One region of the Bradyrhizobium sp. AUGA SZCCT0177 genome, then DNA from elsewhere that is predicted to be linked to it. Evidence: predicted binding sites of a transcription regulator. Region 1 holds the regulator's gene; each other region holds the start of a gene.
The links. The regulator PhoB, encoded in region 1, activates phosphate uptake and scavenging genes when phosphate is short. The targets are predictions, from matches to a motif close to TGTCATNNANCTGTCAT.

Region 1 (10,544 bases):
ATCGAAAAACTGGAAGCGGTGGCTGGCGGCGTTGGCGGTCGTGCTGGTCGCGGCCGCGCTTTCGCGCGTGGTTCCCGGTCGGTTTGGCTATTGGCTCGACCTCGGACTGATCATGTTTGCGCTCTATCTTTGCGGCTGCGCGGTGGGGTCGTGGCTGCGGGACTGGGTGGTCTCCCGCAGTGCGCCCGCGGCTTGAAACGCCCCGGCATGACCCCTTCCAGCCCAAGGGATTGGTCAAGGGATTGCCCAAGGGACCCGGCCGGAGCCCGATTTGGGCGCGCAGAATGCAGCAAAACTGTGCATCCACTGTCATCAATTCCGCCTAATAGATTGAAGAACCGCGTTTTATTGTCGTTAGACGAATTCCACTCCGGCCCAAAACGCGCTACTGGAGTGCCTAGGGAGCAGCGGAGTGTCGGCGGAATTCGCACCGTTGCCGTCGTCGCGGGATCGCAATTCGAGGTCTAGATGCTGGAAGCAATACGCAGGGCGATTTCGTTTCTGCGCCAGAAGCAGGTCCTGCATAAGCTCGGGGTTGTGATCAGTATCGCGGTCATCGGAACCGCGTGCTACGTGCTCTATCACATGCTGCGGGGCATCGACTCCAACGAGGTGATCGAGGCCATCAAGAGCACGGAACCACGCCAGATCGTGCTGGCGGCGCTGTTCGTGGGCGCGGGTTACTTCACGCTGACCTTCTACGATCTGTTTGCGGTGCGGGCGATCGGCCACACCCACATCCCCTACCGCGTCACCGCCCTGGCCGCCTTCACCTCCTATTCGATCGGCCACAATGTCGGCGCCAGCGTCTTCACCGGCGGCGCGGTGCGCTACCGGATTTATTCGGCCTGGGGTCTGAACGCGATCGACGTCGCCAAGATCTGCTTCTTGGCCGGGCTCACCTTCTGGCTCGGCAACGCCGCCGTGCTCGGGCTGGGCATCGCCTATCATCCGGAAGCCGCAGCTTCGATCGATCAGTTGCCGGCCTGGCTCAACCGTGCCCTGGCGTTTGCGATTATCGCCGGCCTCGTCGGCTATGTGGTCTGGGTCTGGAGCCAGCCCCGCGGGGTCGGCCGTGGACCCTGGAGCGTGACGCTGCCGGGCGGGCCGCTGACGCTGCTGCAGATCGGCATCGGCATCGTCGACCTCGGGTTCTGCGCGCTGGCGATGTATATGCTGGTGCCGGGCGAGTCCAATGTCGACTTTATCTTCGTCGCGGTCATCTTCGTCTCGGCGACGCTGCTGGGTTTCGCCAGCCATTCCCCTGGCGGGCTCGGCGTCTTCGATGCCGCCATGCTGGTCGGCCTCTCGCAGATGGACCGGGAGGATTTGCTGGCCGGGATGCTGCTGTTCCGGGTCCTCTATTATATTGCGCCTTTTGTCATATCTGTAATCTTGCTGACGCTTCGGGAGGTTATCCTGGGTGCGCGGTCGAAGCGCCTGCGCCAGTTGGCGCCTGGCCCCGACGCCGAGCCGAGACGTGAGGCCGTCTATGTGCGCGAGCGTGGAGACACCGGCGCCTGAAAGCGCGTAAAAGATGCAAAAGACAGAGGGAACAAAGCCAACAATGGCGATAGACGATTCCTCCTCTTCCTCCTCCTATTTTGCCCCATGGTCCGACCGGTTACGGCATTCGGCCATTATCCTGCTGGTCGCGGGCCTCGCTTTGTCGGTATTCGTTGCGACCGGCGAACTCGGGGTGGCGCGCGCCGTTGCGGCCTTCATCTGCATTGCCGCCGCAGCCCTGGTGCCATGGCGGCTGCATGATACGGCCACCTCGCGCGAAGACGTTCGCGGCGTCAATCCGGTCGAAGCCGCCGCCGTCAGCGCCGTCGTGGCCGGCATGCCGGATCCGGCCGTGCTGCTCGACCGCGCCGGCCGCGTGATCCATCTCAATGCTGCGGCAGCCCAGCTTGCCCCCGCTTTGCGCAAGAACGAGCTTGCCCAGTTCGCGCTTCGCTCGCCCGAAATCATCACCGCCCTGCGCGAGGCGATCGCGACCAGCGAGCCGCGCCGCGCGACCTATCTCGACCATGTGCCGGTCGACCGCTGGATGGAGCTGATCATCACGCCGGTGCCGGTGCCGACGCTGTTCGGCGGCGCCGACAAGTGCATGCTGATGACGTTCCACGATCAGACGCCGCTGCGCCGGGTCGAGGAGATGCGCGCCGATTTCGTCGCCAATGCCAGCCACGAACTGCGTACGCCGCTCGCCGCCCTGTCCGGCTTCATCGATACGCTGCAAGGGCCGGCCAAGGATGACGTCAAGGCGCGCGAGCGCTTTCTCGGGATCATGCACGCGCAGGCGACGCGCATGGCGCGGCTGATCGACGATCTCTTGTCGCTGTCGCGGGTCGAATTGTCGGCGCATGTTCGGCCCGATACCTCGGTCGACATCGTGCCCATCATCCGCCAGGTCGCCGACGGGCTGGAGCCGCTGGCGCATGAACGCCAGGTCGCCATCGAGATCGATCTGCCTGAGCTGCCGGTGACGATCGCGGGCGATCGCGAGGAGCTGCTGCGGCTGTTCGAAAATTTGATCGAGAACGCGCTCAAATATGGCGCGTCCGGCGGCAAGGTCATCGTCTCGCTGGTGCATGCGAATTCCGCCGATGGCGCGCCGGAAGTCCGCGTCCTGGTGCGCGATTTCGGGCCCGGAATTGCCCCGGAGCATCTGCCGCGGCTGACCGAGCGGTTCTACCGGGTCGATGTCGGCGACAGCCGGGCGCAGGGTGGAACCGGGCTCGGTTTATCCTTGGTGAAACATATTGTTAACCGCCATCGCGGCCGGCTTTTGATCGAAAGCGTGCCCAAAAACGGGGCCACTTTTACCGCCTGCTTTCCCCAGGCGAAACCCCCGGCAGGGACTTAAACTCTAGCGATTCCAATCGCTTGAGTCTGTCATCCAACTGTCATCGAACCTTCGTAAAAGCTCTATTGACCGCACCTAAACGGATGCGGCGTGAGCGCGATCGGGCGTTAACAGGCGCTTCGCTCACCAGATGGAGACCAGCCATGAATTTCATCAAGACAATCGTCGCGGCAGGCCTCGTCGCCGCCTCGACCTCGGCATTCGCCGCCGATATCACCGGCGCAGGCGCCACCTTCCCGTTCCCGGTCTATTCCAAGTGGGCCGATGCCTACAAAAAGGAGACCGGCAACGGTCTGAACTACCAGTCGATCGGCTCCGGCGCCGGCATCAAGCAGATCCTGGCCAAGACCGTGACCTTCGGCGCCACCGATGCGCCGCTGAAGGCTGAGGCCCTCGAAAAGGATGGCCTCGTGCAGTGGCCGATGGTGATGGGCGCGATCGTCCCCGTCGTGAACCTCGAAGGCATCAAGTCGGGCGAACTCGTGCTCTCGGGCGAAGTGCTCGGCGACATCTATCTCGGCAAGATCAAGAAGTGGGACGATCCCGCGATTGCCAAGCTCAATCCGAAGCTGAAGCTGCCGACCGACGCCATCACCGTGGTCCGCCGCTCCGACGGTTCGGGCACCACCTTCAACTTCACCGACTATCTGTCGAAGTCGAACGCCGAGTGGAAGGCCAAGGTCGGTCTCGGCACCGCGGTCGAATGGCCGACGGGCGTTGGCGCCAAGGGCAATGAAGGCGTTGCCGGCAACATCGGCCAGACCAAGAACGCGATCGGCTACGTCGAGTACGCCTACGCCAAGCAGAACAAGCTGACCTATGCCGCGATGGTCAACAAGGCAGGCAAGACCGTGCAGCCGACGGTAGCCTCGTTCCAGGCTGCTGCGGCCAACGCCGACTGGGCGAAGGCGCCCGGCTACTACGTGATCCTCACCGACCAGCCCGGCGAAACCTCGTGGCCGATCACCGCCGCGACCTTCATCCTGATGCACAAGTCCGCGACCGATAAGGCCGCGTCCCAGGAAGCCATCAAGTTCTTCAAATGGTCGTTCGAGAAGGGCGGCAAGATGGCTGAGGAGCTCGACTACATCCCGATGCCGGACTCCGTGGTCAAGCTGATCGAAAAGACCTGGACCGCCGAGATCAAGAGCTGAACTTAAGAACAAGAGCCGGGCGGCGTTCCGGCCCGGCGACAATGGGAGCGTGCTCCCACTTTGCCCAACCCGGGTCTTTCCGGGTTGGGTCTTTCCCTCCGGCGAGGAGGGCGAATACGGGCGGGTCTGGTTTGCCGAGTGACTTGGTCGACAGGGTCTTGGTCGACAAGGTCTTGGCCGACAGGGGTCTTGGTTCAAGAGTCCGGTGCAAAACCGGCGCCGGGTCCGGGGCAGTTGGGCTATACAGTACAGGGGATTGGCGTGGCAGACATGGCCGTTCAGAGCGACGTGATGGAAGCTGCAGGACCTTACGATCGCGCCAGGGCCCTCAGCGCCTTCAAGCTTGGTGACGTTACCTTCTATTGGCTCACGCGCGCCTGTGCGATCTCGGTGCTGCTCATTCTCGGCGGCATCATCTTATCGCTGATCGTGGGCGCCTGGCCTGCGATCAGGGAATACGGCTTCTCGTTCCTGTTCACCTCGCGCTGGGCGCCATCAGCCGATCCGCCGGTGCTGGGCGCGCTCGGGCCGATCTACGGCACGCTGATCACCTCCGTGATCGCGATGATGATCGCCATTCCGGTCGGTATCGGCATTGCGGTGTTCCTGACCGAGATCTGTCCGATCTGGCTGCGCCGTCCGATCGGGCTCGCGGTCGAACTGCTCGCCGGCATTCCCTCGATCATCTACGGCATGTGGGGCTTCTTCGTGCTAGGCCCGTTTTTGGCCAACTCGTTCCAGCCGTTCATGATCAGCATCTTCGACGGCGTCCCGGTTCTCGGCACCATCTTCGCAGGTCCCCCGTCCTATCTCAGCCTGTTCAACGCCGCGCTGATCCTTGCGATCATGGTGCTGCCCTTCATCACCTCGATCTCGGTCGACGTCTTCAAGACGGTGCCGCCGGTGCTGAAGGAAGCCGCCTACGGCGTCGGCTGCACCACCTGGGAAGTCGTCCGCAACGTGGTGATCCCCTACACAAGGGTCGGCGTGATCGGCGGCGTGATGCTGGCGCTCGGCCGCGCGCTCGGCGAAACCATGGCGGTCACCTTCATCATCGGCAACTCGTTCAAGATCTCATCCTCGATCTTCGCGCCGGGCACCACGATCTCGGCGGCGATCGCCAGCGAATTCGCCGAGAGCGACGGCCTGCACCAGTCCGGCCTGATCCTGCTCGGCCTGCTGCTGTTCGTGCTGACGTTCTTCGTCTTGTCGGCCGCCCGGCTGATGCTGATGCGGCTGGAAAAGAAGGCGGGGAACTGAGCCATGAACCCGATTTACGCCTCCCGCCGCCGTAACGACATCATCATCCGGGGCCTCTGCGTCGGCGCCGCCTTGTTCGGCGTGACATGGCTCGCGCTGATCCTGTTCACGCTGTTCTATAACGGCCTGGCCGGCCTCAACCTGGCCGTCTTCACCCAGGACACGCCGCCGCCCGGCTCGACCGATGGCGGTCTGCGCAACGCGATCATCGGTTCGATCATCATGACTGCGATCGGGGTTGGCATCGGCGCGCCGCTCGGCATGCTGGCCGGAACCTATCTGGCCGAATACGGCAAGCATGACCGGCTCACCTCGGTGATCCGCTTCATCAACGACATCCTGCTCAGCGCGCCCTCGATCATCATCGGCCTGTTCGTCTACGGCGCCATCGTGGTGCCGATGGGCGGCTTCTCGGCCTTTGCCGGCTGTCTGGCGCTGGCCGTGATCGTGATCCCCGTGGTGGTTCGCACCACCGAGGACATGCTCGGCCTGGTGCCCAATCCGCTGCGTGAAGCGGCGTCCGCGCTGGGCCTGCCGCGCTCGCTGGTGATCAAGCGGATCGCCTATCGCGCCGCGCGAAGTGGTCTCATCACCGGCGTGCTGCTCGCCACCGCCCGCGTCGCCGGCGAAACCGCGCCGCTGCTGTTCACCGCGCTGTCGAACCAGTTCTTCAGCCTCGACCTCACCAAGACGATGGCGAACCTGCCGGTCACCATCAACAACTTCGTGCAGAGCCCCTACGAATACTGGAAGCAGCTCGCCTGGAGCGGGGCGCTGCTCATCACCCTGACCGTACTCGCCCTGAATATTGGCGCGCGCATCCTTGGCGCCGAGAGGACCGCAAAATGACCGAAGTTTCTGTATCCATGAGTGCCGTCAACGCGGGCGTTCCCCACGTGGCGCTGCCCGACGCGCCGCCGAAAGTGACCGCGCGGGGCCTGAACTTCTACTATGGCGAGCACCACGCGCTGAAGAACATCAACCTCACGCTCGGCACCCACCGCGTCACCGCCTTCATCGGGCCGTCCGGCTGCGGCAAGTCCACGCTGCTGCGGATCTTCAACCGGATGTACGACCTCTATCCGGGCCAGAAGGCGACCGGGCAATTGATGCTCGACCAGACCAACATCCTCGACCCCAAGCTCGATCTCAATCTGCTGCGCGCCCGGGTCGGCATGGTGTTCCAGAAGCCGACGCCGTTTCCGATGACGATCTACGAAAACATCGCCTTCGGCATCCGCCTTTATGAGAAGATCTCGAAATCCGAGATGGACGGCCGCGTCGAAAAGGCGTTGCGTGGCGGTGCGCTGTGGAACGAGGTCAAGGACAAGCTGAATGCATCGGGCCTCAGCCTGTCCGGCGGCCAGCAGCAGCGGCTCTGCATCGCGCGCACGGTGGCGGTGCGCCCTGAAGTGATCCTGTTCGACGAGCCCTGCTCGGCGCTGGACCCGATTTCGACCGCCAAGGTCGAGGAATTGATCACAGAATTGGCGGAGGACTACACCATCGCCATCGTGACCCATAACATGCAGCAGGCGGCGCGCGTCTCGGACAAGACCGCCTTCATGTATCTCGGTGAATTGGTCGAATTCGACGACACCAACAAGATTTTCACCTCGCCGAGCGATCGACGCACCCAGGATTACATTACCGGCCGGTTCGGCTAAGCGCACATCGCGAGGAGAAGACAATGGCTTCAGAGCATACCGCGAAGGCGTTCGACAGCGATCTTCAGGAATTGACCCGCCTGGTCGCCGAAATGGGCGGCCTTGCTGAACGCATGATCACCGAATCCGTCGATGCCTTGATCCGGCGCGACGTTGCGCTCGGAAAACGCGTCGTCGCCTCCGACGCCGAGATCGACCGCCTGCAGCACCTGATCGAGGAACGCGCGGTGCTGACGATTGCCCGCCGCCAGCCGATGGCCATCGACCTGCGCGAGATCGTCGGCGCCATGCGGGTGGCCACCGATCTGGAACGGATCGGCGACCTCGCCAAGAACATGGGCAAGCGCGTCGCGGCGCTGGAGAACGATTTCCAGCCGCTGAAACTGATCCGCGGTCTCGAACACATGACCGATCTGGTGCAGTCGCAGGTCAAGTCCGTGCTCGACGCCTACGCGTCGCACGACCTGCCGGCGGCGATGGCGGTCTGGAAGGGCGACGAGGAAGTCGACGCCATCTGCACCTCGCTGTTCCGCGAACTCCTGACCTACATGATGGAAGATCCGCGCAACATCTCGTTCTGTATCCATCTGATGTTCTGCGCCAAGAACATCGAGCGGATCGGCGACCATGCCACCAACATCGCCGAGACCGTGTTCTACATGATCGAAGGCCAGCAGATCCTCGACAAGCGCCCGAAGGGCGACATGACGAATTTCGCCACGACTGTGCCGGGAAACTAGTTACTGAACTGACAGCGGAACGAGAGACGTTTTTCGCGTATCGACAGCGCGTCAAAACACAAGAGGCTTACATAGATGAACGCACGCATTCTGGTGGTTGAAGACGAGGAAGCGCTCACCACGCTTCTGCGCTACAACCTCGATGCCGAAGGCTATGAGGTCGAAACCGTCGCCCGCGGTGACGACGCCGATACACGGTTGAAGGAGCGGGTGCCCGACCTGATCGTGCTGGACTGGATGCTGCCGGGCCTGTCCGGCATCGAACTGTGCCGCCGCTTAAGGGCGCGGCCGGAGACCAAGGCGCTGCCGATCATCATGCTGACCGCGCGCGGCGAGGAAAGCGAACGGGTGCGGGGGCTGGCGACCGGCGCCGACGACTACATCGTAAAACCCTTTTCGGTGCCGGAGCTGCTGGCGCGGGTGAAGGGCCTGTTGCGGCGGGCGAGCCCGGAGCGGCTGGCCACCGTGCTGACCTATGGCGATATCGAACTCGACCGCGAGAAGCGCCGCGTCGCGCGCTCGGGCCGTCCGATCGATCTCGGCCCCACCGAATATCGCCTGCTGGAGTTTTTCCTGGAACATCCCGGCCGCGTGTTCAGCCGCGAGCAACTGCTCGACAGCGTCTGGGGCCGCGACATCTACATCGACGAGCGTACCGTCGACGTCCATATCGGCCGCCTGCGCAAACTGCTCAACCCCGGCCGCGAACAGGACCCGATCCGCACCGTGCGCGGCGCCGGCTACGCGCTGGATGATCGGTTCGCGAAGGTGGAGTAGCCAATACTCCATCGTCGTCCCGGCGAAGGCCGGGACCCATAACCACAAGTATCGATTTTTGAAGCGAGCTGGAGCTCCAGCCAAGCCTAACCACGATCGCCTGTGGTTATGGGTCCCTGCGTTCGCAGGGACGACAGCGGATATTTTCCGCGTAGCTGATGCGCAGCTCTTACCTGGTCGGCTTCGGCGCCGGGCGGCGGCGATCGGAGGCCGGCTGATAGGCGATGCGCGAGTGATGCGCGCAATAGGGCAGGCTGCTGAGCGCCTTGCCGCCGCAGAAAAAGAATTCCGAGCTGGAGGGGTCGCCGATCGGCCAGTGGCAGGTGGCCTCGTTCAATTCGAGCAGCGTCAGCCGCTGGCTCATCGGCACCACATTGTCGTAGGCGACCGGATCCGGCTCCATCTCCACCTCGAAGGCGTGGGCCAGCGCGGTGTTACCGCGCGACACCGGGCGCGCCACCCGCATCATCTGCTGGGCGGGGCGCGCCTTGCGCTGACGCGGCGCGGCCGAGGAGGGGCTCTTGGCACGGCCGGAGAGACCCAGCCGGTGCACTTTGCCGATCACTGCATTTCGCGTCACATTTCCGAGTTCCGCGGCGATCTGGCTGGCGGAAAGTCCGCCCTCCCAGAGCTTTTTAAGCTGCTCGACGCGCTCGTCGGACCAGGTCAATACCGTCATCGCATTCTTCCCTTCGCACAGAGCCGGCCAAACCGGGGGCAGCGCTGGCGATGCCAATTCTCAAAAATCCCAGCGGGCAGAATCCCTTAGCCCTCGCCGGGCGCAAAAAAGCCGCCCGAACGTTTACGCCTTACAAAATGGACTCTAGGGGTCAGTACTTCCGCACGAGATGTCGTACCCGACAGCCCAGACGCTACAATATGGCGGGACTCTGGCGCAAGAGTCCGCGTCCGTGCGTCCACATGTTCCGGTATTTATGCATTGTAATTGGAGTTTTCCACGGCACCGGAATGCTACGGATTGCTTTATCTTGCACCGCAGGGAAGCGGTTCGAGCATGATCCGGAAAAGTGGACGCCGGTTTTCCCTCGGGACAAGCGCAAGGCGCTTGCCCGGAGATCATGCTCAAAACAAGCGGATTTCGGCGTGTTGACACGGTCCAAAGCCAGCATAGAATGCCTGTCACGTGCCGCCCCGAAAAGGCGGCACGTTTTGTTTTCGCAAGACCGGCTGTGCCGCGTTCGCGCCAATGCACGCTATGTGGCCGGTCTCTAACCGTCAGTGATAGCCATGACCAACAGCGCCCCGTCGCATCTGCTTCCCGTATTCGCGAGAGTCGATCTCGGTTTCGAACGCGGCGAAGGCGCGTGGCTGATCTCGACGTCAGGCGAGCGCTATCTCGACTTCACCTCGGGTGTGGCAGTGAATGCGCTCGGCCACTGCCATCCGCATCTGGTCGCAGCCTTGCAGGAGCAGGCCACCAAGCTCTGGCACATGTCGAACCTGTTCAGGAGTCCGGACGGCGACAAGCTTGCAGCAAGGCTGTGCGAGCAGAGCTTTGCCGATCTGGTGTTCTTCTGTAATTCCGGCGCGGAAGCGATGGAATGCGCGATCAAGGTCGCGCGCCGCTATCACGCCGCCAAGGGACATCCCGAGCGCTACCGCATCGTCACCTTCGAGGGCGCGTTCCACGGCCGCACGCTGGGCACGCTGGCGGCGACCGGCTCGGCCAAATATCTGGAAGGTTTCGGTCCGCCGCTGGACGGCTTCGACCAGGTCGCGCATGGCGATCTCGAAGCGGTGAAGAAGGTGATCGGGCCGCAGACCGCCGCCATCCTGATCGAGCCGGTGCAGGGCGAGGGCGGTGTCCGCAGCGCGCCGCATGCGTTCTACAAGGCGCTCCGCCAATTGTGCGACGACAAGGGCCTGCTGCTGATTTTCGACGAGGTGCAGACCGGCATGGGCCGCACCGGCGATCTGTTTGCCTATAAGCGCCTCGGCGTCACCCCCGACATCATGTCGCTGGCAAAAGCGCTCGGCGGCGGCTTTCCGATCGGCGCCTGTCTCGCCACGGCAGAGGCGGCGTCCGGCATGACGCCGGGCTCGCACGGCTCGA
Region 2 (10,544 bases), on a different contig from region 1:
GACATCGATCAGCTCCTGCAACAACAGCCGTCCGACGCCGCGTCCCTGATGCTCGCGATGCACATAGATCGAATGCTTGACCGCGTAGCGATAGGCCGGCCGCTTGCGAAACAGCACGACATAAGCGTAGCCCACCACCTCGCCGCCGCAGGTCGCCACCAGATGCGGCAGGCGCTGGCTGCGCAGGTTCTTGCGCCGGTCGCGCAAATCCTCCGGCTCCGGCGTGCCGCTGTCGTCGACGCCTTCTTCAATGCCGCGGCGGATATGATGCCGGTAGATCGCCAGCATCGCCTCGACATCGCCATCGCGCGAGGCCCGGACCAGCACCGGTTGGTCGCTCGTCATGGCCGGACCTGCGGTTTCGTTTGGCCGGTTCATTCGGCGACCACGTAGGTATAGAGCCGGATGCGGCCGGACGGATCGACTTCCTTGTAGACGCCCTGGATTTCGACGTCGAAGCCGGGGAATGTGTTGAAGCAGGTTTCGAACATCTTGAGATAGTCGATCATCGGTTGCGCACGCTCGGTCAACCGTTCGCCCGGTACGATGGTGGCGATGCCGGGCGGATAGACCACGAACGGCGTCGTGGCAATGCGGCCGGGGATGGCGTCGATCGGCAGATAGTCGACGTCGTTGCGAACCAGATAGCGCGCGGCGTCGCGCGGCGACATCGCGATGTCAGGCAGATGCTCGGCGAGGAATTGCTTGGCCTGCAGCGCGCTGACGCCGGCGTTGCGGAAGAAGCCGTGCATCTCGGCGCAGAGATCACGTAAGCGCACGCCGGCATAGCGCTTCGGCCGGCGCTGATGGAATTCCGGGATCACCTCTTCCAGCAGCGCGTTGTCGTCGTGCAGTTTCTTGAACGCGACGAGGCCCGAGATCAGCGTGCCGGCCTTGCTGGCCTCGACGCCGGGGGTGAGCAGGAACAGCAGCGAGTTGAGATCGTTCTTTTCCGCCACGATGCGATTTTCGCGCAGATACTGCGCGACGACGGGGGCGGGGATGCCGTGGTCGGCATAGCGGCCGGTGGCATGGTCGAAGCCGGGGGTCAGCACCGTCAGCTTGTTCGGGTCGGTCATGGCGAAGCCCGCGGTCAGATCGGGAAAACCGTGCCAGCGCGCGTCCGGCGAAAGCTGCCAATAAACGGGATCGGTGACCAGCATGTCGGTGGAGATGGTCTCCCAGGCCACATTGTGCACGGCGCCCGCGCGGGAAACGTCCGGGATCGCGACGCGGTCGGGCACGAACGGTTCGAAGAACCAGCGGCGTTCGGGCCGCGCTTCCTTCTCCTCGAATTCGCGGCGGACCGCGCGCATCTTCTTGCGCAGTTCGATGCCGAGCCGGATCGTGTCGTCCCACAGCACCTCGCCGGAGCGGCCCTTCATCATCTGCGCGCCGACATCGAGCGAGGCGAAGATCGGATAGAACGGCGAGGTCGATGCGTGCTGCATGAAGCTCTCGTTGAAGCGCCGGTGTTCGATGCGGCGCTTCTGGCCGGTGATGTGGCGGTCCTTGATGTGGATCTGCGAGGCCTGCGAGAAGCTCGCCAGCTGCTTGTGGGTCGACTGGGTCGCGATGATGCCGGGCGCGTCGGGGCCGAGACCGGACAGTCCCATCGCGAAACGTCCGGCATAGAGCGGATGAAACTTCATGAATCCGGCCCAGGCCTCATCGAACAGGATATAGTCGCAGAGATGGCCGATCGCTTTCAGGATCATCTCGGCACTGTGGATCGTGCCGTCATAGGTGCACTGCTCGACCACGGCGACCCGGAAAGGACGCGGCTTGCGCCAGGCCACGGGGTCCTTGACCAGCGGATGGCTGCGGATGCGTTCGCGCAAACTCGTCTCGTCGATCGCGTCCCAGCGCATCGGGCCGATCAAGCCCCAGGCGTTGCGGACGGTCGGGATATAAACCGGAATGCCGCCGGCCATCATCAGCGCGCCGTGATGGGCCGCCTTGTGGTTGTTGCGGTCGAACAGCACGAGGTCGCCGTCGGTGACCAGCGCGCCCAACACCACCTTGTTGGAGGTCGAGGTGCCGTTGAGCACGAAATAGGTCTTTTCGGCGCCGAAGATTTGCGCCGCTTCCTTTTGCGCCTTCAGCGCCGGGCCCTCATGGGTGAGGAGATCGCCGAGGTCGAGCACGGAATTGTCGAGGTCGTCGCGAAAGACAGCTTCGCCGAGATGTTCGACGAACACCCGGCCGATCGGGCTGCGGCTGTAAAACACACCGCCATTGTGGCCCGGGCAGGTCCATAGCTGGTTGCCCTCTTCGGCATAGTCGACCAGCGCCCCGAAGAACGGCGTCTTCAGGGTTTCGGCATATTGCTTCAGGCGGCTGATCAGGTTCTTGGCAATGAAGGGCGGCGTTTCCTCGGACAGGAACACATAGCCGTCGATGAAATCCAGCACCTCGACCGGCAGGTCCTCGAACCGCTTGCGGCGGATCAAAAGGATGATCGGAAAATCGAGGCCGCGCCGCCGCATCAGATTGATCAGGGCCATGGTCTTGCCCTCGAGGCCCTTTTTGCCCCAGTCGACCACCATGCAGCCGATCGCGGCGTCGGTCTGCACCTGGATCTCCGCATCCTCGAGCTTGCGCGCCCGGACCACTTCAAAGCCGGACCGCTCGATCTCGGTGATGATCTGGTTGAAACGGAGGCCTTCGAGATCGTCGGTATCAAAGACCGGTGCGGCGAACAGAAAGGTGAAGCGTCGGAAATAGTCCATCGGTGCCCTCGAATGTGTGTCCAGCAAGCTGTTGGCGCATTCGATGACATCTGGATGACGGATGGGTTCCGGCCCGGCCGCCCGAAACCCTGCCGCTCGATCGGGGGCTGCCCATCACCCCCGGTATCGCAGCGCCTCCACCAGCACTGCAAACGCCGGCGTGGGTTGCCGGCGGCTCGGGTAATAGAGGTGATACCCGGAAAACGGCGCGCACCAGTCGTCGAGCACGCGGATCAGACGGCCGTCGGCGAGATGCTTCTTGACTTGGTCCTCGGGCAGATAGGCGAGGCCGTGCCCCGCCAGTACCGCGTTCAGCCGGAGCGGGATGCTGTTGAACACCAGCTGCCCATCGACGCGCACCTTGACTTCGCGACCGCGTTTCTCGAATTCCCAGGCGTAGATTCCACCTGATGTCGGCAGGCGGACAGTGATGCAGTCGTGCGCCGTAAGATCCTGCGGCTTCTTCGGCTTCGGCTTTCGTTCGAAATACGAGGGCGAGCCGACCACGGTCATGCAGAAGTCCGGTCCGATGCGCACGGCGATCATGTCCTTGGCCACTTGTTCACCGAGGCGAACGCCGGCGTCGTATCGCTCCGCGACGATGTCGGTCAGGCCGTAATCGATGGTCAGCTCGACCTTGATGTCGGGGTAACGCGGCAGCAGCGTCGTCAAGGCAGGCCAGAGCACGGCCAGGGCCGCATGCTCGCCGGCCGTGATCCGGATGGTACCGGCGGGTTTTTCCCGAAGCTCGGTCAGCGCTGATAGTTCGGAATCGATTTGCTCGAACTTGGGGCCCACCGTCCGAACCAGCCGCTCTCCGGCCTCGGTCGTTGCCACGCTGCGGGTGGTGCGGGTCAACAACCGCAAGCCGAGCCGCTCCTCAAGTCCTCGAATGGTGTGACTGAGCGCCGATTGCGAAACCCCGAGCTGCGCTGCCGCCCGCGTAAAACTGCGTTCTCGCGCCACGGCCAGGAACGCCATGAGGTCGTTGGTGTTTTTGCCGAGCATTCATGAGCCAGTTTCATAAGTCCATGCCGATTATTAGGCCTAATCCGGCGGCGTTGCACCCGTTAAATGCCTGAAGGCACGCGGTCGTGACCTGCGCGATGTCGGCTGCGCGCAACCCCGGGTCATGATCGGCGTTAGTGGCCGAGGCGGGCGCAAAACGAGCGACAAGCGGCAAAAAGGGATTGATGGCATGCGAAGCCCCGGTGATTTCAGATTCTCTCGGCGCGACCTGTTGGTCGTCGGCGCCGCTTCTCTCACGGCGCCGGCCCTCGGGGTGACGACGTCGACCTTCGTGGCCAAGGCCGAGATCGCCCTGAAGCCTGCGGTTTCCGGAGCCCCGGTGATGTCGAAAGTTTCCTTCAACGTGAACGGCAAGGCGCGCGAACTCGAGGTCGATACAAGGACCACGCTGCTCGATGCCTTGCGCGAGAATTTGCATTTCACCGGCACCAAGAAGGGCTGCGATCACGGCCAGTGCGGCGCATGCACGGTGATCGTCGGCGGTCGCAGGATCAATTCATGCCTGACGCTGGCTGTCATGCACGAGGGTGAGAGCGTCACCACCATCGAGGGCCTTGGCACGCCGGAGAATATGCACCCGATGCAGGCGGCGTTCGTCAAGCATGACGGCTATCAATGCGGCTATTGCACGCCCGGGCAGATCTGCTCGGCGGTCGCCGTGCTCGACGAGATCAAGGCCGGCATACCGAGCCATGTCAGCGCCGATCTGAACGCAGTCCCGCAACTCACCAATGCCGAATTGCGCGAGCGCATGAGCGGCAACATCTGCCGCTGCGGCGCCTATTCCAACATCGCCGAAGCCATCAGCGAAGTCGCCGGGAGGCAGGCATGAGATCCTTTACCTATGAGCGCGCCAATTCGCCGGCCGAGGCCGCCGCCGCGGCTGCGCGCCAGCAGGGCGCCAAATTCATCGCTGGTGGTACCAACCTGCTCGACCTGATGAAGCTCGAAATCGAGACGCCGGCGCATCTGATCGACGTCAACCGTCTCGGGCTCGACAAGATCGAGCCGACCGCCGATGGCGGACTGCGGGTTGGCGCGCTGGTGCGCAACACCGATCTTGCTGCGGACGAACGGGTGCGGCGCGATTACGGCGTGCTGTCGCGCGCGCTGCTCGCCGGCGCTTCGGGCCAGTTGCGCAACAAGGCGACGACCGCGGGCAATCTGCTGCAGCGGACCCGCTGCCCCTATTTCTACGACACCAACCAGCCCTGCAACAAACGTCAGCCCGGCAGCGGCTGTTCGGCGATCGGCGGCTTCAGCCGTCAGCACGCCGTGATCGGCGCCAGCGAAGCGTGCATCGCGACCCATCCGAGCGACATGGCGGTGGCCATGCGCGCGCTCGACGCCACGGTGGAAACAATTCAGCCCGATGGAGCCGCGCGAAAAATTCCGATCGCGGAATTCCACCGGCTGCCCGGCAATACGCCTGAGGTTGAGACCTCACTGGCGCCGGGCGAACTGATCACCGCCGTGACGTTGCCGAAACCCGTTGGCGGCAAGCAGATCTATCGCAAGGTGCGTGACCGCGCGTCTTATGCGTTCGCTCTGGTCGCGGTCGCCGCCATCGTGCAGCGCGACGGCTCCGGACGCGTCGCGCTCGGCGGCGTCGCCCACAAGCCCTGGCGCGTCGAAGCCGCCGAGGCCGAACTGCCGCGCGGCGCGAAAGCAGTGACGGCAAAACTGCTCGCCGAGGCCAAACCTACCCATGAGAACGCCTTCAAGCTGCTGCTGGCCGAGCGGACGCTCGGCGCGGTGCTGGCAGAGGCGAGGGGATAGACCATGAAATTCGAAACCCCGGCGACCACCAACCCGATCGACCAGTTGAAGATCATCGGCAAGCCCGCGGACCGCATCGATGGTCCGTTCAAGACCACGGGCACTGCGCCCTATGCCTATGAGCGGCACGACAACATCGCGAACCCGGCCTGCGGCTATGTGGTCGGTTCAGCGATTGCCAAGGGCCGGATCGCCTCGATGGATCTGACAGCCGCCAAAACAGCATCCGGCGTGCTTGCCATCGTCACGGCTGACAATGCCGGCAAGCTCGCCAAGGGCAACCTCAACTTCGCCACGCTGCTCGGCGGTCCCGAGATCGAGCATTATCACCAGGCGATCGCGCTCGTGGTGGCGGAGACCTTCGAGCAGGCCCGCGCCGCCGCGCAACTGGTCCGCGTCGATTATGTCAGGACTGATGGCGTCTACGATCTCGCAGCGGTCAAGGATTCCGGCAAGCCCGCGCGCATCACCGGCGGTCCGGCCGATACCGCGGTCGGCGATTTCGCCGGCGCATTCGCCGCGGCACCGGTTCAGCTCGACGCGACCTACACCACGCCCGATCACGCCCATGCGATGATGGAACCGCATGCCTCGATGGCCGCCTGGGACGGCGACAAGCTGATCGTGTGGACCTCAAACCAGATGATCGACTGGAGCGTTGGCGAACTGGCCAAGACGCTCGGCATGCCCAAGGAAAAGGTCCGCCTGATATCGCCCTTCATCGGCGGCGGGTTCGGCGGCAAACTGTTCGTGCGCGCCGATGCGTTGCTCGCGGCATTGGGCGCCCGCGCGGCCGGACGGCCGGTCAAGGTGGCGCTGACGCGTCCGATGATGTTCAACAACACCGTGCATCGGCCGGCCACGATCCAGCGCATCCGTATCGGCGCGACCAGGGACGGCAAGATCACGGCCATCGGCCATGAGGGCTGGTCCGGCAACCTGCCCGGCGGCAAGCCGGAGGCTGCGGTGCAGGCGACACGGCTGCTCTATGCCGGCGCCAACCGCATGACGGCGACGCGGCTTGCGGTGCTCGACCTGCCGGAAGGCAATGCGATGCGTGCGCCAGGCGAGGCGCCCGGCATGATGGCGCTGGAGATCGCGATCGACGAGATGGCGGAAAAGCTCGGGCTCGATCCGATCGAGTTCCGCATCCTCAATGACACCCAGGTCGATCCCGAAAAGCCGGAGCGGGCGTATTCGCACCGGCCGCTGATCGCGTGCATGGGGCTCGGCGCCAACCGCTTCGACTGGAGCAAGCGCAATCCCCAGCCGGGGCAGGTTCGCGCCGGGCGATGGCTGGTCGGCATCGGCATGGCGGCTGCCTTCCGCAACAATCCGGTGATGAAATCGGCGGCGCGCGTGCGGCTCGACAACCGCGGCGTCGTTGTTGTCGAGACCGACATGACCGATATCGGCACCGGCACCTACACCATCATCGCGCAGACCGCAGCCGAGATGATGGGCCTGCCGCTCGACAAGATCATCGTACGCCTCGGCGACTCGGCCTTTCCGGTTTCGGCCGGATCGGGCGGGCAATGGGGCGCCAACAGCTCGACGTCCGGCGTCTATGCCGCGTGCGTCAAGCTGCGCGAGGCCGTGGCGCAGAAGCTCGGGTTCAATTCCACCGAGGCAGATTTCGCCGACGGGCAGGTCCGTTCGGGCAATCGCAGCGTGCCGCTGGCGCAGGCCGCGGGCGAGAGCGGCATCGTGGCCGAGGATGTGATGGAGTTCGGCGATCTCGGCAAGAAGTATCAGCAATCGACCTTCGGCGCGCATTTCGTCGAGGTTGGCGTCGATGCCGCGACCGCCGAAATTCGGGTGCGCCGAATGCTGGCGGTGTGTGCCGCGGGCCGCATCCTCAACCCCAAATCGGCGCGCAGCCAGGTGATCGGCGCGATGACGATGGGCGCCGGTGCCGCGCTGATGGAAGAACTGGCGGTCGACAAGCGCGCCGGTTTCTTCGTCAACCATGACCTCGCCGGCTACGAAGTGCCCGTGCATGCCGACATTCCGCATCAGGACGTGATCTTCCTCGACGAGACCGATCCGATGTCGTCGCCGATGAAGGCCAAGGGCGTCGGCGAACTCGGCATCTGCGGCGTCGGTGCCGCCATCGCCAACGCGATCTACAACGCGACCGGTGTGCGGGTGCGCGATTATCCGATCACGCTCGACAAGCTGCTTGCCCGGCTGCCGGAAGTGGCATGAGCGCCGAGCCCGCGCACCGACCGCGATGATCACGCGCAGACGCATGCTTACAGCCGGTGGCGGCCTTGCCGTGCTGGCAGCGGGCGCTGCTGGCGCAAACGCGCCGGTAACACCACCACGAAGGATCAGTACCATGGACATCAAACGAAGCGGCTCGCAGCCGTCCGGCAAGGGACCTTCAGATTATTTCACCGGTACCGTCCGCGTCGATCCGCTGTTCAAGGCGACCGAACCGGCACGCGTGGTGGGCGCCAGCGTCACCTTCGAGCCCGGCGCGCGCACCGCCTGGCACACCCATCCGCTCGGACAGACATTGATTGTCACGTCCGGCTTTGGCCGGGTGCAGCATTGGGGCGGGCGGATCGAGGAGATCCGGCCCGGCGACGTGGTCTGGTTTCCGCCCGGCGAGAAGCACTGGCACGGCGCGGGACCCACGACGGCGATGACGCATCTGGCGATTCAGGAAGCGCTCGACGGCAAGACCGTCGACTGGATGGAAAAGGTCAGCGACGAACAGTACGCGCGATGATTTGTCGAACAATTGGAGAAGAAGAGAGTGCAGAAGCGTAAACTTGGCAAGAGCGGCCTCGAAGTCTCGGCGATCGGGCTCGGCTGCATGGGACTCAGCTTCGGCTATGGCCCGGCGGTCGAAAAGCAGGCGGGAATCGCGCTGATCCGCGCCGCCGTCGAGCGCGGTGTGACGTTTTTCGACACCGCCGAAGTGTATGGACCGTTCACGTCGGAGGAACTGGTCGGCGAGGCGCTGGCGCCGGTCCGCGACCAGGTCGTGATCGCCACCAAATTCGGTTTCGACATCGATCCGAAGACGGGCGCGCAGAGCGGTCTGAGCAGCCGGCCGGAGCACATCAAGCAAGTGGCGGAGGCTTCGCTGAAGCGGCTCAGGACCAACGTCATCGATCTGTTCTATCAGCACCGCGTCGATCCCAACGTGCCGATCGAGGATGTGGCGGGTGCGGTCAAGGATCTCATTCGCGAAGGCAAGGTCAGGCACTTTGGACTCTCCGAGGCCGCCGCGCCGACGATCCGGCGTGCCCATGCCGTGCAACCGGTCGCCGCACTTCAGAGCGAGTATTCGCTGTGGTGGCGCGAACCTGAAGAGGTGATCGTGCCGACGCTCGAAGAACTCGGCATCGGCTTCGTTCCCTTCAGCCCGCTCGGCAAGGGGTTCCTCACCGGCGCGATCAGCGAGACGACGACGTTCGACAAATCAGACTTCCGTAACGTGGTGCCGCGGTTCTCGCCGGAAGCGCGAAAAGCGAACCAGGCCTTGGTCGACCTGCTCGGCAAAATCGCCGCAGGCAAAAAGGCGACCTCGGCGCAGATCGCGCTCGCCTGGCTGCTGGCGCAGAAGCCGTGGATCGTTCCGATCCCCGGCACCACCAAGCTGCATCGGCTGGATGAGAACATCGGCGCGGCGGCGGTGACGCTCACATCAGGCGATCTCGGCGAGATCGAGCGTGCGATCTCTGCCGTGGCGGTGCAGGGCGCGCGGTACCCGGAACGTCTGCAGCAGCTGGTAGGCCGCTGAGAATCGGGCTTCAGCGACGTCCGTATCCACGTCATGCGAGGAGCGCCAGCGACGCAGCAATCCATCTGTCCTTCGCGCGGCGAGATGGATTGCTTCGCGGAGCCTGTCATCGGGCGCGCATTCGCGCGACCCGTTGGCTCGCAATGACGACGGAGAGCGCAGTCGGGTGTGGCACAGGCAGGCGCGCCTTTGTCACCTGACAAGTTCCCTCGGCCGCAACCTCTCCATGGTACTGCCTTGCTTTGGTCAAACCGGAATGGGGTAAGGGGAACGACGTGTGGGGGAATTCTGGGGGCTGGAAGTCGTCGATCTCACGCAAATCCGCCGGTCGCTCTTGGGGTAAATCTTGGGCAGGGTCTTAGGCAAAAGCTTGGGACAGGCTCTTGGGGCGCAGGCGACATTGGATGGAGTACGGAGCGCCGATGCAATCGATGCAGAAACCGAAGCCAACCGATGATCCGCACGATATCCTCGTGGTCGCACCCGATGCCGTCAGGGTCGTACCCGATGCCGTCAGGGTCGCATCAGATCCCGTCAGGGTCGCGCCCGATCCCGTCAAGGTAGCGCCCGCGGAAGAAGAATTTTTCGGCCCGGCGCCGGATCCCGTGCGCGCTCCTACGGTGGGTCCGCAGCCTCACATCGAGCCGGTCTTCCGGGACGGCGCAGCGGTGCCGCCGGTCGACGCCACGTTTCGCGCAATCGCCGTCGATGAAATCACGTTTCGCGCAGCCGCCGTCGAAGATGCCCTGATCAACAGCCGCCGCCGGCCGAGGTCGTCGATGGCGAGGCGCGCCATGCGTGCCGTCACGGCGCTGCTGCTGGCGGGCTGTATCGGCGGGGCCGCCATGGCCTGGCATTACCATGCCGAGGCGGCTCAACAGGTAATCGCAGAATGGGCGCCGCTGTTTGCCCGGAAATCATCGCTGGCCCCGGAAAAAACCGGGCTCACCGCGCAGCCGGTTCTGGCTGCCGCGGATGTCGACGCGTCGAATACTTCACCGGCTCAACCGGCGCCCCAGGCGCCGGCCGCAGCGCAGGCTGCTGCAGCGGAGGCTGCGACTGCCGCGCCGGCCGCTGCCGCCCCGCCGGCCGCCGCCGCGCCCGATCAGTCGCAATCGCTCGAGACGATGGCGCGCGATCTTGCCAGCGCAAGCCGGGAGATCGAACAGCTCAAGGCCAGCATCGAGCAGCTCAAGGCCAGCCAGCAGCAGCTCGTGGCGATGGTTTCGGAGAAATCTGCCGCGCAA
Region 3 (10,544 bases), on a different contig from region 1:
GCTTACCGCGGAACAGAACGAACGCAATGCGATGCCGAAAGGCAGCGCGCCGAAGCTCTGATCGTCAGGCGCTTAAATTGCGAGCCTCACGCAACTGCCGTTTCAGCACCTTGCCGTTGGCGTTGCGCGGCAGCGGATCGGCGGTCAGGTCGATGGTTTCCGGCACCTTGTAGTCCGACAGCCGCTCGGCACACCACGCACGCAAGGTCTCAACGCTGGCCCCGCCCCTGATCACGACCACGGCGTGGACGCGCTCGCCGAGCACCGGGCACGGTTTGGCGATGATCGCGCTTTCGAGCACGTCGGGATGGCCTGACAGGACAGACTCGACCTCGGCAGAATAGATCTTCAGGCCGCCACGGTTGATCATGTCTTTCTGGCGATCGAACACGCGCACGAAACTGGCTTCATCGACCGAGCCGAGATCGCCGGAATGCCAGAAGCCGGCGGTAAAACTTTCAGCCGTTGCTTTTGGATTGTTCCAGTAGCCCTTGATGACCGAGCCGCTGTGGATCCAGATTTCACCGATCGCGCCGCGCGGCAGTTCATGGCCGTCGGCATCGACGACGATGATCTGCGCGCCGGGACAGGGCAAGCCGACGCTGTCGATGTACCGCGCGGTCAATTCGCCGGGCATCATGGTCGACGGCGACGTCGTCTCGGTGGCGCCGTAGCAATTTGCCAGCTTCAGGCCCGGAATCCTGGCGGCCAGCCGCTCGATCGTCGCAATCGGCATCGGCGCCCCGCCAAAGCCGCCGATCCGCCAGCTCGACAGATCGTAGCTGTCGAAATCCGGCTGCAGCAGGCAGAGATTGTACATCGCCGGCACCATCACGGTGTAGGTGACGCGCTCTCGCGCCGCCAGCTTCAGATATTCCGCGGCCTTGAACTCCGGCATCACGATCAGTGCGCCCGCGCAGCGAGCCATGGTCGTTATGTTGGCGACCACGCCGGTGACGTGCCCGAGTGGCACCGCGGCGATCGAGCGGTCCGCCGCGGTCAACTGCAGGCAGGACACGAAGACCATCGACGAATGGATGATGTTGCAATGCGCCAGCATTGCGCCCTTTGGCTTGCCGGTGGTGCCCGACGTGTAGAGGATCATCGCGGTGTCTTCTTCGCCGACCTCGGCAGGCGCCGCAGACGCTTCGATATCCAACAGATCGGAGAACTGCGAGGTGCTGCCGTCACCGACGGAAACGCGATGCAGGAGGTCAGGCACATCGCGCGCATCCGGCACGCGCTCGGCCAGTGTCGCTTCGTGGACCAGGAGCGTTGCGCCTGAATCGGTCAGCACATAGGCGATCTCAGGCTTTTGCTGGCGGATCGACAGCAACACCGTCACAAGGCCGGCATGAGCGGCGGCGAACATCGTCAGCACGAACTCGACGCGATTGCCGAGCAGCACGGCGATACGATCGCCGCGCTGCAATCCGAGCCGCTGAAACCCGGCCGCAATCCGTGCCGATTGAGAGGCCACGTCGCGCCAACTCATCCGGCGATCACCGCAGATCAACGCTTCGCCATCCGGATTTCTCTCTGCAGCCTCGGCAATCATCGCCCAGACGGAGCCCGGCCGTTCGCTAAATGCCGACACGACGCGATCGCTGAAGCGCGTCTCGAGCCGCATCGCCGGAATAGGATGTTGCGACCAGTCCATGGCTCAACTCTTGCCTTGCTAGACTCCAACCACGGGGACGCCGATCACGACCGGATGGAAGGCAAATGCCAGTGCCAGATAGGCGATGACCCCGACCGCGATTGCGATCAGGTCGTTGCCGGGACCGCCGACCGGTATCGGCGGCCCGCCGGCGTCGGCACGGCGCTTCAGCGAGATGCGGTCGAACACCGCCCACGCCAGGAACGAGCCGAACAGGATGATCGAGCCGAGATCGCCATTGGCTAGCAGATGCGCGGCCGCCCACAGCTTGACGCCGGTCAGCATCGGATGCTTCAGCGTCGTGTAGATCCGGCCGCGGATGTAGGAGGCGACCACCAGAATGATCGCGGGCAGCATCAGGGCCACGGTAATGTGCTTGAACGCCGTCGGCGGGTTCCAGACGTTGATCCAGCCCGTCGCGCGATAGTTGGCGAAGCCCCAGATGATCAGCGCCAGGCCCGCAACCGAGGCCAGCGTATAGCCGATCTTGTAGCCGCCCTCGCCCATTGAGCCGACGACCCGTGCACGCAATTTGCGCTGCGTGGTCAGCGTGTGGACGCCGAGAAACAGGACCAGGCCCAGGATCATCACCAGCAGTCCCATGATGTCCTCTCCCTGGGCGGCTTCGCTTCTACCCTCGCCTATCATTGATGGGGCTTGGAGCGCAATGCGCTACGCCGCCATCCGCCTCATGGCTTCTCCGCTTGCTTCTTCAGATCGCGGTTGTCGACATAACGAATGGCGATCGGTCGCCCGGCCAGCGCGCCTCCGAGCTCGCCGGTGAATTTCAGCGGTTTGCAGGCCTCGAGCGAGGCGTTGATCGCCTTCAGGTAGGTGGCACGGGTATCGGCTGGAACGCCGGCGGTGGCGAAGGTCAGCCGGGGCGCGGCAATGATTTCGCCCGACCGCTTGAAACTGAAGCGCACCGACATCTGCATGCCCTCGCGCGCGCTATCGGCCGGCGGCGGGGTCCAGCAGGATCGCAGCGCCGCAAACAGGTCGCCGATGCTGTCGAGGTCGTGGTCCGGCTTCCGGTATTTCGCCGCCTGGTCCTTTGGCGGTACGCTTTCGATCGTCAGTTGCAGGTTCTGGCCGTAGGGATAATCGATCTCGGGAATGCAGGGGCCATCGTTGAACACGCTGCAGAATGACGGTGTGCAGGGCTGGCCGTCGAGCACGCTGCACGGCGCGTGCGAAAACGGCGTGGCGTCGATCTGACGCCGCGACTGGGCGTCGGCGGCGCCGATACCGGCAACCGCGACGATCAGGCAGATGATGACGCGCCGGAGCATACGCCGGTTCCCTTGATGTCGACGATCCAATCAAATTGGTCCGCGCCTTGGTCGGGTTCAAGCGGGCCGGCGTTCACATCCCCGCGTTCATTTCCCGGCATTCATCGCCGATAGTTCCGCAATCAGCGCCTTTTCGCTGGGCTGGTCGAGCACGCCGGCCGCATAGAGCGAAATACCACCATAGAGCGTGATGTAGATCTTCATCACGGCCCGGCGCCGCGCGGCTGATGTCGGGATGTCCTGGCAAAAGATCCGCATCGCCTGGGTGATGACGCCGTGGACCGCGGTCTGCAGCGGCGGATTGTGCTTCATCGTCGCGTGCGGGCGGCTGGTCATCAGCGCATAGAGCGCACGGTTGGCGAGCGCGAAGCGGACATATTTCGCGGTGTAATCCTCCGGCGTGGTCGCCTTGACGAGGATCGCGGCCAGCCGGTCATAGGCGCCGGTGGCGACCGCATCGAGCAGCGCTTCGCGATCCCTGAAATGATTATACAGCGAGCGATGCGCAACACCGACGGCATCAGCCACCTCGCGCAGACTCAATTGCTCATGGCCGGCCTTGCCCACCAGACGGGTGGCGGCCTTCAGCGCGGCTGATTTCAGATTGCCGTGGCGATAGGTCGTCCGGCGCGGCGATGCGGTCATATCCCTTCATACAAAGGCCCCGGCCGCAGCGCCACTGTCGCGGACACGAATTTCCGAAGCTTAAGCCGAAGCGCGGCTCCTGATGCGATCCTCGCCATATTGCGGGGTGATGTCCTCGTCGATCATGCCGCGGATCATCTTGATCACGGCACCGCGCGCCCGCGCCTTGGTGGCGGCATGCGCCGCCATGTCGAGCGTGCTCAGCTTCCCGGCCACCTCCTCCGCACTGCGCTCCAGGGCGTCAGCCGGCACTACGCGGTCGAAGAAGCCGGCCGTGACGGCTTCCGCCGGACCGAACATTTCGGCCGTCATCACGACCCGGCTGAAATAGGTCGGCGTCAGCCGCTGCCGGGCGATCTCTATGGCGAACCGCGGCACCGTGAGCCCGATTGCAGCTTCATTCATCCCGATCAAGTAATTGCCCTCGGCGGCGAGACGGTGGTCGCTGGACATGATCAGGAAGGCCCCCATCGGATAGGCATTGCCCTGGCAGGCGGCGACCACCGGGGTCGGAAACGACAGGATGCGCAGCGCCAGTTCGGCGCCCGCTTTCAGCATCAGGTACTGATCCTCGGCGCTCCCTTTGGCGAAGACGTTGAGGTCGAAACCGCCGGAAAAGTGCCTCCCGCGCGCCTTCAGGATCACGACGGTTTTGTCTTTTTCCGCCTGGTCGAACGCCGCATGCAGCGCGTTCAGCATCGCCAGCGACATCACATTGGCCTTGCCATCATCCATCACGATGGTGCCGACGGGGCCGGTGCGGGAATAGGTCGCAAGATCAGTCATGTTGGCCTCCCTGTTCTATAAGCATCCACTGGATACTTTCGGAATGCCTGCGGGCGTGCAAGACCAGTCAGGGAGCAAGAAACGCATACATGCCTCCACTGGATGCATGGGTAATGGGCGTGCTGTGCTGTAACGACACGCCGCTGCTGTCGCCACCCGCCTTGTGCGCAATTGCGCACTGGGGCGGGTGCCCCAGTATTCCAGAGATGGTTATTGAATAATCGAAAGGCCGCGGCGGACTGGGTCCCCCGCTTTCGCGGAGGACGACAGGAGAACGGAGGCCAATTGCAGCCTCCCCGCGTCCCTCACGCCTTCTTCTTCACATCCTTGATGTGAGAAAACACGATGCCCTCGGCGCGTTCCTTGGTATAGCCCAAATAGAACTCGTTCTTGGCGAGGAACACCGGGTCACCGTCGACGTCATCGGCGACACCCGAACCATTGGCCGACATGAACGCGTCGAGCTTCTTGCGGTCGTCGGACGAGATCCAGCGCGCCAGCTGGAATTCCGAGACTTCGAATTCGACCGGCAACGAATATTCCGCATCGAGCCGCGCTTTGAGCACGTCGAGCTGCAGCGGACCGACCACGCCGACCAGCGCCGGCGCGCCGTCGCGCGGGCGGAACACCTGCACGACGCCCTCCTCCGACATCTGCTGCAGCGCTTCCTTCAGCTTCTTGGCCTTCATGGCGTCGGTCAGGCGCACGCGGCGGACGATTTCCGGCGCAAAGCTCGGCACGCCGACGAATGTGAGGTCTTCGCCTTCGGTGAGCGTGTCGCCGATCCGCAAAGTGCCGTGGTTGGGAATGCCGACGACATCGCCGGCAAAGGCTTCATCCGCCACCGAGCGGTCCTGGGCAAAGAAGAATTGCGGCGAGGACAGCGACATGTTCTTGCCGGTGCGCACCAGCTTGGCCTTCATGCCGCGGCTGAGCTTGCCGGAGCACAGCCGCGCGAACGCGATGCGGTCGCGGTGGTTCGGATCCATGTTGGCCTGGATCTTGAACACGAAGGCGCTCATGCGCGGCTCTGATGCCTCGACCTTGCGCAGGTTGCTCTCCTGCGCGCGCGGCGGCGGCGCAAAGCGCCCCAGACCTTCCAGCAAATCGCCGACGCCGAAATTGCGCAGCGCGCTGCCGAAATAGACCGGCGTCAGATGGCCCTCGCGGAACGCCTCGAGTTCGAACGGCTTGCAGGCTTCCGAGACCAGCGCGAGTTCGTCCTTGACCTCGGCGACGTCGAGATTGGCGCTCCGGCCGGCGAGATCGGCGATGTCGATCTGCTGCGCGGCGCCGGTCTTGGCGCCGCCGCCTTCGAGCAGGCGCACGCCGCCGGTGGCGATGTCATAGGTGCCGAGGAAGTCACGGCCCCGGCCGACCGGCCAGGTCATCGGCGTGGTGTCGAGCGCCAGCGTCTTCTCGATCTCGTCGAGCAACTCGAACGTGTCGCGGCTCTCGCGGTCCATCTTGTTGATGAAGGTGATGATCGGGATGTCGCGCAGGCGGCATACCTCGAACAGTTTTCGCGTCCGCGCCTCGATGCCCTTGGCGGCGTCGATCACCATGACCGCGGAATCGACTGCGGTCAGCGTGCGGTAGGTGTCTTCCGAAAAGTCTTCATGGCCCGGCGTATCCAGGAGGTTGAAGACCAGGCCATCGAACTCGAAGGTCATCACCGAGGTCACGACCGAAATGCCGCGCTCGCGCTCGATCTTCATCCAGTCGGATCGGGTGTTGCGGCGTTCGCCCTTGGCCTTGACCTGGCCGGCAAGGTTGATGGCGCCGCCGAACAGCAGCAGCTTTTCGGTCAGCGTGGTCTTGCCGGCGTCCGGGTGAGAAATGATGGCAAAGGTCCGCCGCCGCGCCACTTCATCTGCAAGCGGCGAGCGGGACGGCGATTCGGCTGAAACGGCAATGTCGGACATGAATCGAGCGTTTGGCAGGGAAAACGGGCGCAATCAAGGGCGATTTGGCAATTGCCGACCGTGGATACAACCCCCATATCCAGCAGGGAAGGACGACCTTCCCATCACCATCATCCGCGGGGACGACCCTGCCTTATCTGGAGGGTTTGTCATGGCCTGGGCTGTGTTGTTCACCGCGGGTCTCCTGGAAATCGGCTGGGCCATCGGTCTCAAATACACCGAAGGCTTTACGCGGCTGGTGCCGTCGGCCCTGACGCTGGCGGCCATGGCCGGAAGCATCCTCCTGCTCGGACTGGCACTGAAAACCTTACCGATCGGAACGGCCTATGCCGTCTGGACCGGAATCGGCGCCGTCGGCACGGCTATCCTTGGCATCGCCCTCTTCGGCGAACCCGCCACCGCGGCCCGCCTGGCCAGCATCGGGCTGATCGTAGCCGGCATTGTCGGGCTGAAGCTGGTCACCTGATTAGCGCAGCAGCACCACCGCCCAATATGTCGCTGCGGCCACGATTCCCGAGGCCGGGATGGTGATGACCCAAGCATAGACGATCGAACTGGCCACGTTCCAGCGCACCGCCGAGACCCGGCGCGCCGCGCCGACGCCAACGATGGCGCCGGTGATGGTATGGGTGGTGGAAACGGGAACCCCGAGCCAGGTCGCCATGAACAGGGTCGCGGCCCCGCCGGTTTCCGCGCAAAAACCCTGCATCGGCGTCAGTTTGGTGATCCGCAGGCCCATGGTACGGACGATCCGCCAGCCGCCCATCAGCGTGCCGAGCCCCATCGCCGCCTGGCACGAGATCACCACCCAGAACGGGATCGAGAATTCAGTGCCGAGATGGCCCTGCGAATAGAGCAGCACCGCGATGATGCCCATGGTCTTCTGCGCGTCGTTGCCGCCATGACCGAGCGAATACAGCGAGGCCGAGACGAACTGCAGGATGCGGAACGCGCGGTCGACCGCGAACGGGGTCGATCGCACCGACAGCCACGACACGATCGCGACCAGCACCAGTGCCAGCAGGAACCCGACCAGCGGCGACAGCACGATTGCCAGCAGCGTCTTGGAGAGTCCGCTCCAGACCGCTGCGGACAGGCCTGCCTTGGCGATCCCGCCGCCGAGCAAGCCGCCGATCAGCGCGTGCGAACTGGACGAGGGAATGCCAAGCCCCCAGGTGATCAGGTTCCAGACGATGGCGCCGACAAGCGCGGCAAAGATCACCGTCGCATCGACGATGCTGGGCTCGATGATGCCGGTGCCGATGGTGTTGGCGACGTGAAGACCGAACACCAGAAAGGCGATGAAGTTGAAGAAGGCGGCCCAAAACACCGCATATTGCGGCCGCAATACGCGGGTCGACACGATCGTGGCGATCGAATTGGCGGCGTCGTGCAATCCATTGAGGAAGTCGAACAGCAGCGCGACCGCAATCAATGCGATCAGAATTGGAAGACCAAGCGCAGCATCCACTTGTTGGCCCTGCCCTATACCTGTTCAATCACGATGCTGTTGATCTCATTGGCGACGTCGTCGAAGCGGTCTGAAACCTTTTCAAGATGCTTGTAGATCTCGGCGCCCACGATGAAATCCATGGTGTTGGCGTCGCGATGCTTGAGAAACAGTTCCTTCAGCCCGATATCGTGGAGGTCGTCGATGCGACCCTCAAGCTTGCCGATCTCCTCGGTGATCGCGGTCAGCATCGCGACGTTGTCACCGATCGCCTGCATCAACGGCAAAGCGCGCCCGACCAGATTGGCGCATTCGACGATCAGCGTTCCGATTTCGCGCATCGGCGGCTCGAAGACGCGGACCTCGAACAGAATGACGGCCTTGGCGGTCTGCTGCATCTGGTCGATGGCATCGTCCATCGAGGTGATCAGGTTTTTGATATCGCCGCGGTCGAACGGGGTGATGAAGGTGCGCCGGACCGCAGTCAGCACCTCGCGGGTGATATTGTCGGCATCGTTTTCGAACTGATTGACGCGCTGGCAGAACACCGGCGTCTCGTCGCCGCCGCGCAGCATGTCCTGCAGGGCCAGCGCCCCCTGCACGACGGTCTGGGAATGACGGGCAAAGAGGTCGAAAAACCGCTCTTCCTTGGGCAGGAAATAGCGAAACCAGCGCAACATCGGTCTTATCCATCGTTCTGGAACGGCTGCCCGAGGCAGCCTGTCACAAAACTGTCATAGACCATTCACAGGCAAAGCGCGCGACGACGGACCCCGGAATAGTGGTCATCCACCGCTTTGTAGGCCGTAAAAATGCACCCGAACGGGCAATTTACAGCGAACGGCGGAAGAAATGCGCGATCTCGCCAATCACGCCGCGGCGGAAAGTCAGCACGCAGGCGACGAAGATGACGCCCTGGATCACCGTCACCCACTGGCCGAAACCGGCCAGATATTGCTGCATGGCGATGATCACGAAGGCGCCGACCACAGGACCGAATACGGTTCCGAGACCGCCGACCAGCGTCATCAGCACGATTTCGCCCGACATCGTCCAGTGCACGTCGGTGAGCGAGGCGTTCTGCGCCACGAATACCTTTAGCGAGCCTGCGAAACCGGCGATCGTTCCGGAAAGGATGAAGGCCAGCAATTTGTAGTGATCGGTCTTGTAGCCCAGCGAGATCGCGCGCGGTTCGTTTTCGCGGATCGCCTTCAGGACCTCGCCGAACGGCGAGTTGATGGTGCGATAGATCAAGAGGAAACCGCCAAGGAACCCGACGAGGATGACGTAATAGAGCACCGTCGGCTTGGCGAGATTGAAGATGCCGAACAGATAGCCCTGCGGGATGCCCTGGATGCCGTCCTCACCATGGGTGAACGGCGTCTGCAGGTAGATGAAATACAGAAGCTGCGACAGCGCCAGCGTGATCATCGAGAAGTAGATGCCCTGACGGCGAATGGCGACGACGCCGGTAATGACGCCAAGCCCGGCGGCACCCAGGGTGCCGACCAGAATTCCGAGCTCCGGCGACAGCCCCCAGACCTTCAGCGCATGCGCGGTGAAGTAACCGGCCGTGCCCAGAAACATCGCGTGGCCGAACGACAACAGCCCGCCGTAGCCGATCAGGAGGTTGAACGCGCAGGCCAGCAGCGCAAAGCACAACGCCTGCATCACGAAGAACGGATAGATCCCGGTCAGCGGCACGATCGCCAGCAGCGCCGCCATCAGGACGAATACGATCATCTCGTCGCGCACGGCGCGCGGTGATGCCGGCAGTGTATCGTCAGTCAATGCGCTCATATCAGGCCGCCCGTCCGGTCAGACCCGTTGGCTTCACCAGCAACACCAGTACCATCAGGACGAAAACCACGGTGTTTGAAGCTTCGGGATAGAAGTATTTGGTTAGTCCTTCGATCACGCCGAGCGAAAAGCCGGTGATGATCGATCCCATGATGGAGCCCATGCCGCCGATCACCACCACCGCGAACACGACGATGATCAGGTCGGCGCCCATCAGCGGCCGGACCTGGTTGATCGGGGCGGACAAGACACCGGCCAGCGCCGCGAGGCCCACGCCGAGCCCATAGGTCAGCGTGATCATCCTGGGCACGTTGATGCCGAACGCGCGCACCAGTGTCGGGTTTTCGGTCGCGGCGCGCAGATTGGCACCAAGCCGCGTCTTTTCGATCAGGTACCAGGTGGCGAGGCAAACGATGAGCGAGAACACGACCACCCAGCCGCGGTAAATCGGCAGGAACATGAAGCCGAGGTTCATGCCGCCCCTCAGTTCATCGGGGATCGCATAGGGAAGGCCCGAGGAGCCGAAATAATTCTGGAACACGCCCTGCACGATCAGCGCGATACCGAACGTCAGGAGCAGCCCGTAGAGATGATCGAGGCCCGAAAGCCACTGCAGCATGGTCCGTTCCAGGATCATGCCGAAGATGCCGACCACGATCGGCGCAATGATCAGCGCCGGCCAGTATCCAATACCCGCCAAATTGAGCAGGAAATAGGCGCAGAACGCACCCATCATATAGAGCGCGCCATGGGCGAAATTGATGATGTTGAGCATGCCGAAGATCACGGCCAGCCCCAGACTGAGCAGCGCGTAGAACGAGCCGTTGATCAATCCCACTAAAAGCTGCGCGTAGAGAGCTTGCATCGGTTTCGCACTCGATTTCGTTGTGACGCTATTTCGCGTGGTGACGCGAAGGTATCGCGTGGTGACGCGAGGGGAAGCCCGCCGGCACGGTGCCGGCGGGCTGCCGTCGTTACTTCTTTAC

Region 2: a site for PhoB is predicted at 2,776-2,792, ahead of JQ597_RS05300 (Orn/Lys/Arg family decarboxylase). Genes of this name have one in related genera too.
Region 3: a site for PhoB is predicted at 8,480-8,496, ahead of JQ597_RS13950 (DUF47 domain-containing protein). Genes of this name have one in related genera too.

Annotation. Positions count from the first base shown of each region.
Region 1 is NZ_JAFCMA010000022.1:127,090-137,633, forward strand. It holds gene JQ597_RS24720 (hypothetical protein) at 1-196, shown strand, start outside; gene JQ597_RS24725 (lysylphosphatidylglycerol synthase domain-containing protein) at 469-1,524, shown strand; gene JQ597_RS24730 (ATP-binding protein) at 1,568-2,872, shown strand; gene pstS (phosphate ABC transporter substrate-binding protein PstS) at 3,016-4,026, shown strand; gene pstC (phosphate ABC transporter permease subunit PstC) at 4,297-5,286, shown strand; gene pstA (phosphate ABC transporter permease PstA) at 5,290-6,135, shown strand; gene pstB (phosphate ABC transporter ATP-binding protein PstB) at 6,132-6,953, shown strand; gene phoU (phosphate signaling complex protein PhoU) at 6,977-7,693, shown strand; gene phoB (phosphate regulon transcriptional regulator PhoB) at 7,769-8,470, shown strand; gene JQ597_RS24765 (GcrA family cell cycle regulator) at 8,640-9,149, opposite strand; gene JQ597_RS24770 (aspartate aminotransferase family protein) at 9,719-10,544, shown strand, end outside.
Region 2 is NZ_JAFCMA010000003.1:250,698-261,241, reverse strand. It holds gene JQ597_RS05305 (GNAT family N-acetyltransferase) at 1-345, opposite strand, end outside; gene JQ597_RS05300 (Orn/Lys/Arg family decarboxylase) at 375-2,732, opposite strand; gene JQ597_RS05295 (LysR family transcriptional regulator) at 2,847-3,740, opposite strand; gene paoA (aldehyde dehydrogenase iron-sulfur subunit PaoA) at 3,931-4,593, shown strand; gene JQ597_RS05285 (FAD binding domain-containing protein) at 4,590-5,540, shown strand; gene paoC (aldehyde oxidoreductase molybdenum-binding subunit PaoC) at 5,544-7,748, shown strand; gene JQ597_RS05275 ((R)-mandelonitrile lyase) at 7,882-8,277, shown strand; gene JQ597_RS05270 (aldo/keto reductase) at 8,305-9,297, shown strand; gene JQ597_RS05265 (hypothetical protein) at 9,720-10,544, shown strand, end outside.
Region 3 is NZ_JAFCMA010000010.1:98,162-108,705, forward strand. It holds gene JQ597_RS13905 (hypothetical protein) at 1-61, shown strand, start outside; gene JQ597_RS13910 (class I adenylate-forming enzyme family protein) at 65-1,660, opposite strand; gene JQ597_RS13915 (NnrU family protein) at 1,679-2,263, opposite strand; gene JQ597_RS13920 (UCP034077 family protein) at 2,350-2,952, opposite strand; gene JQ597_RS13925 (TetR/AcrR family transcriptional regulator) at 3,040-3,597, opposite strand; gene JQ597_RS13930 (crotonase/enoyl-CoA hydratase family protein) at 3,658-4,383, opposite strand; gene JQ597_RS13935 (peptide chain release factor 3) at 4,689-6,308, opposite strand; gene sugE (quaternary ammonium compound efflux SMR transporter SugE) at 6,460-6,774, shown strand; gene JQ597_RS13945 (inorganic phosphate transporter) at 6,775-7,779, opposite strand; gene JQ597_RS13950 (DUF47 domain-containing protein) at 7,794-8,438, opposite strand; gene JQ597_RS13955 (branched-chain amino acid ABC transporter permease) at 8,590-9,558, opposite strand; gene JQ597_RS13960 (branched-chain amino acid ABC transporter permease) at 9,560-10,423, opposite strand; gene JQ597_RS13965 (ABC transporter substrate-binding protein) at 10,533-10,544, opposite strand, start outside.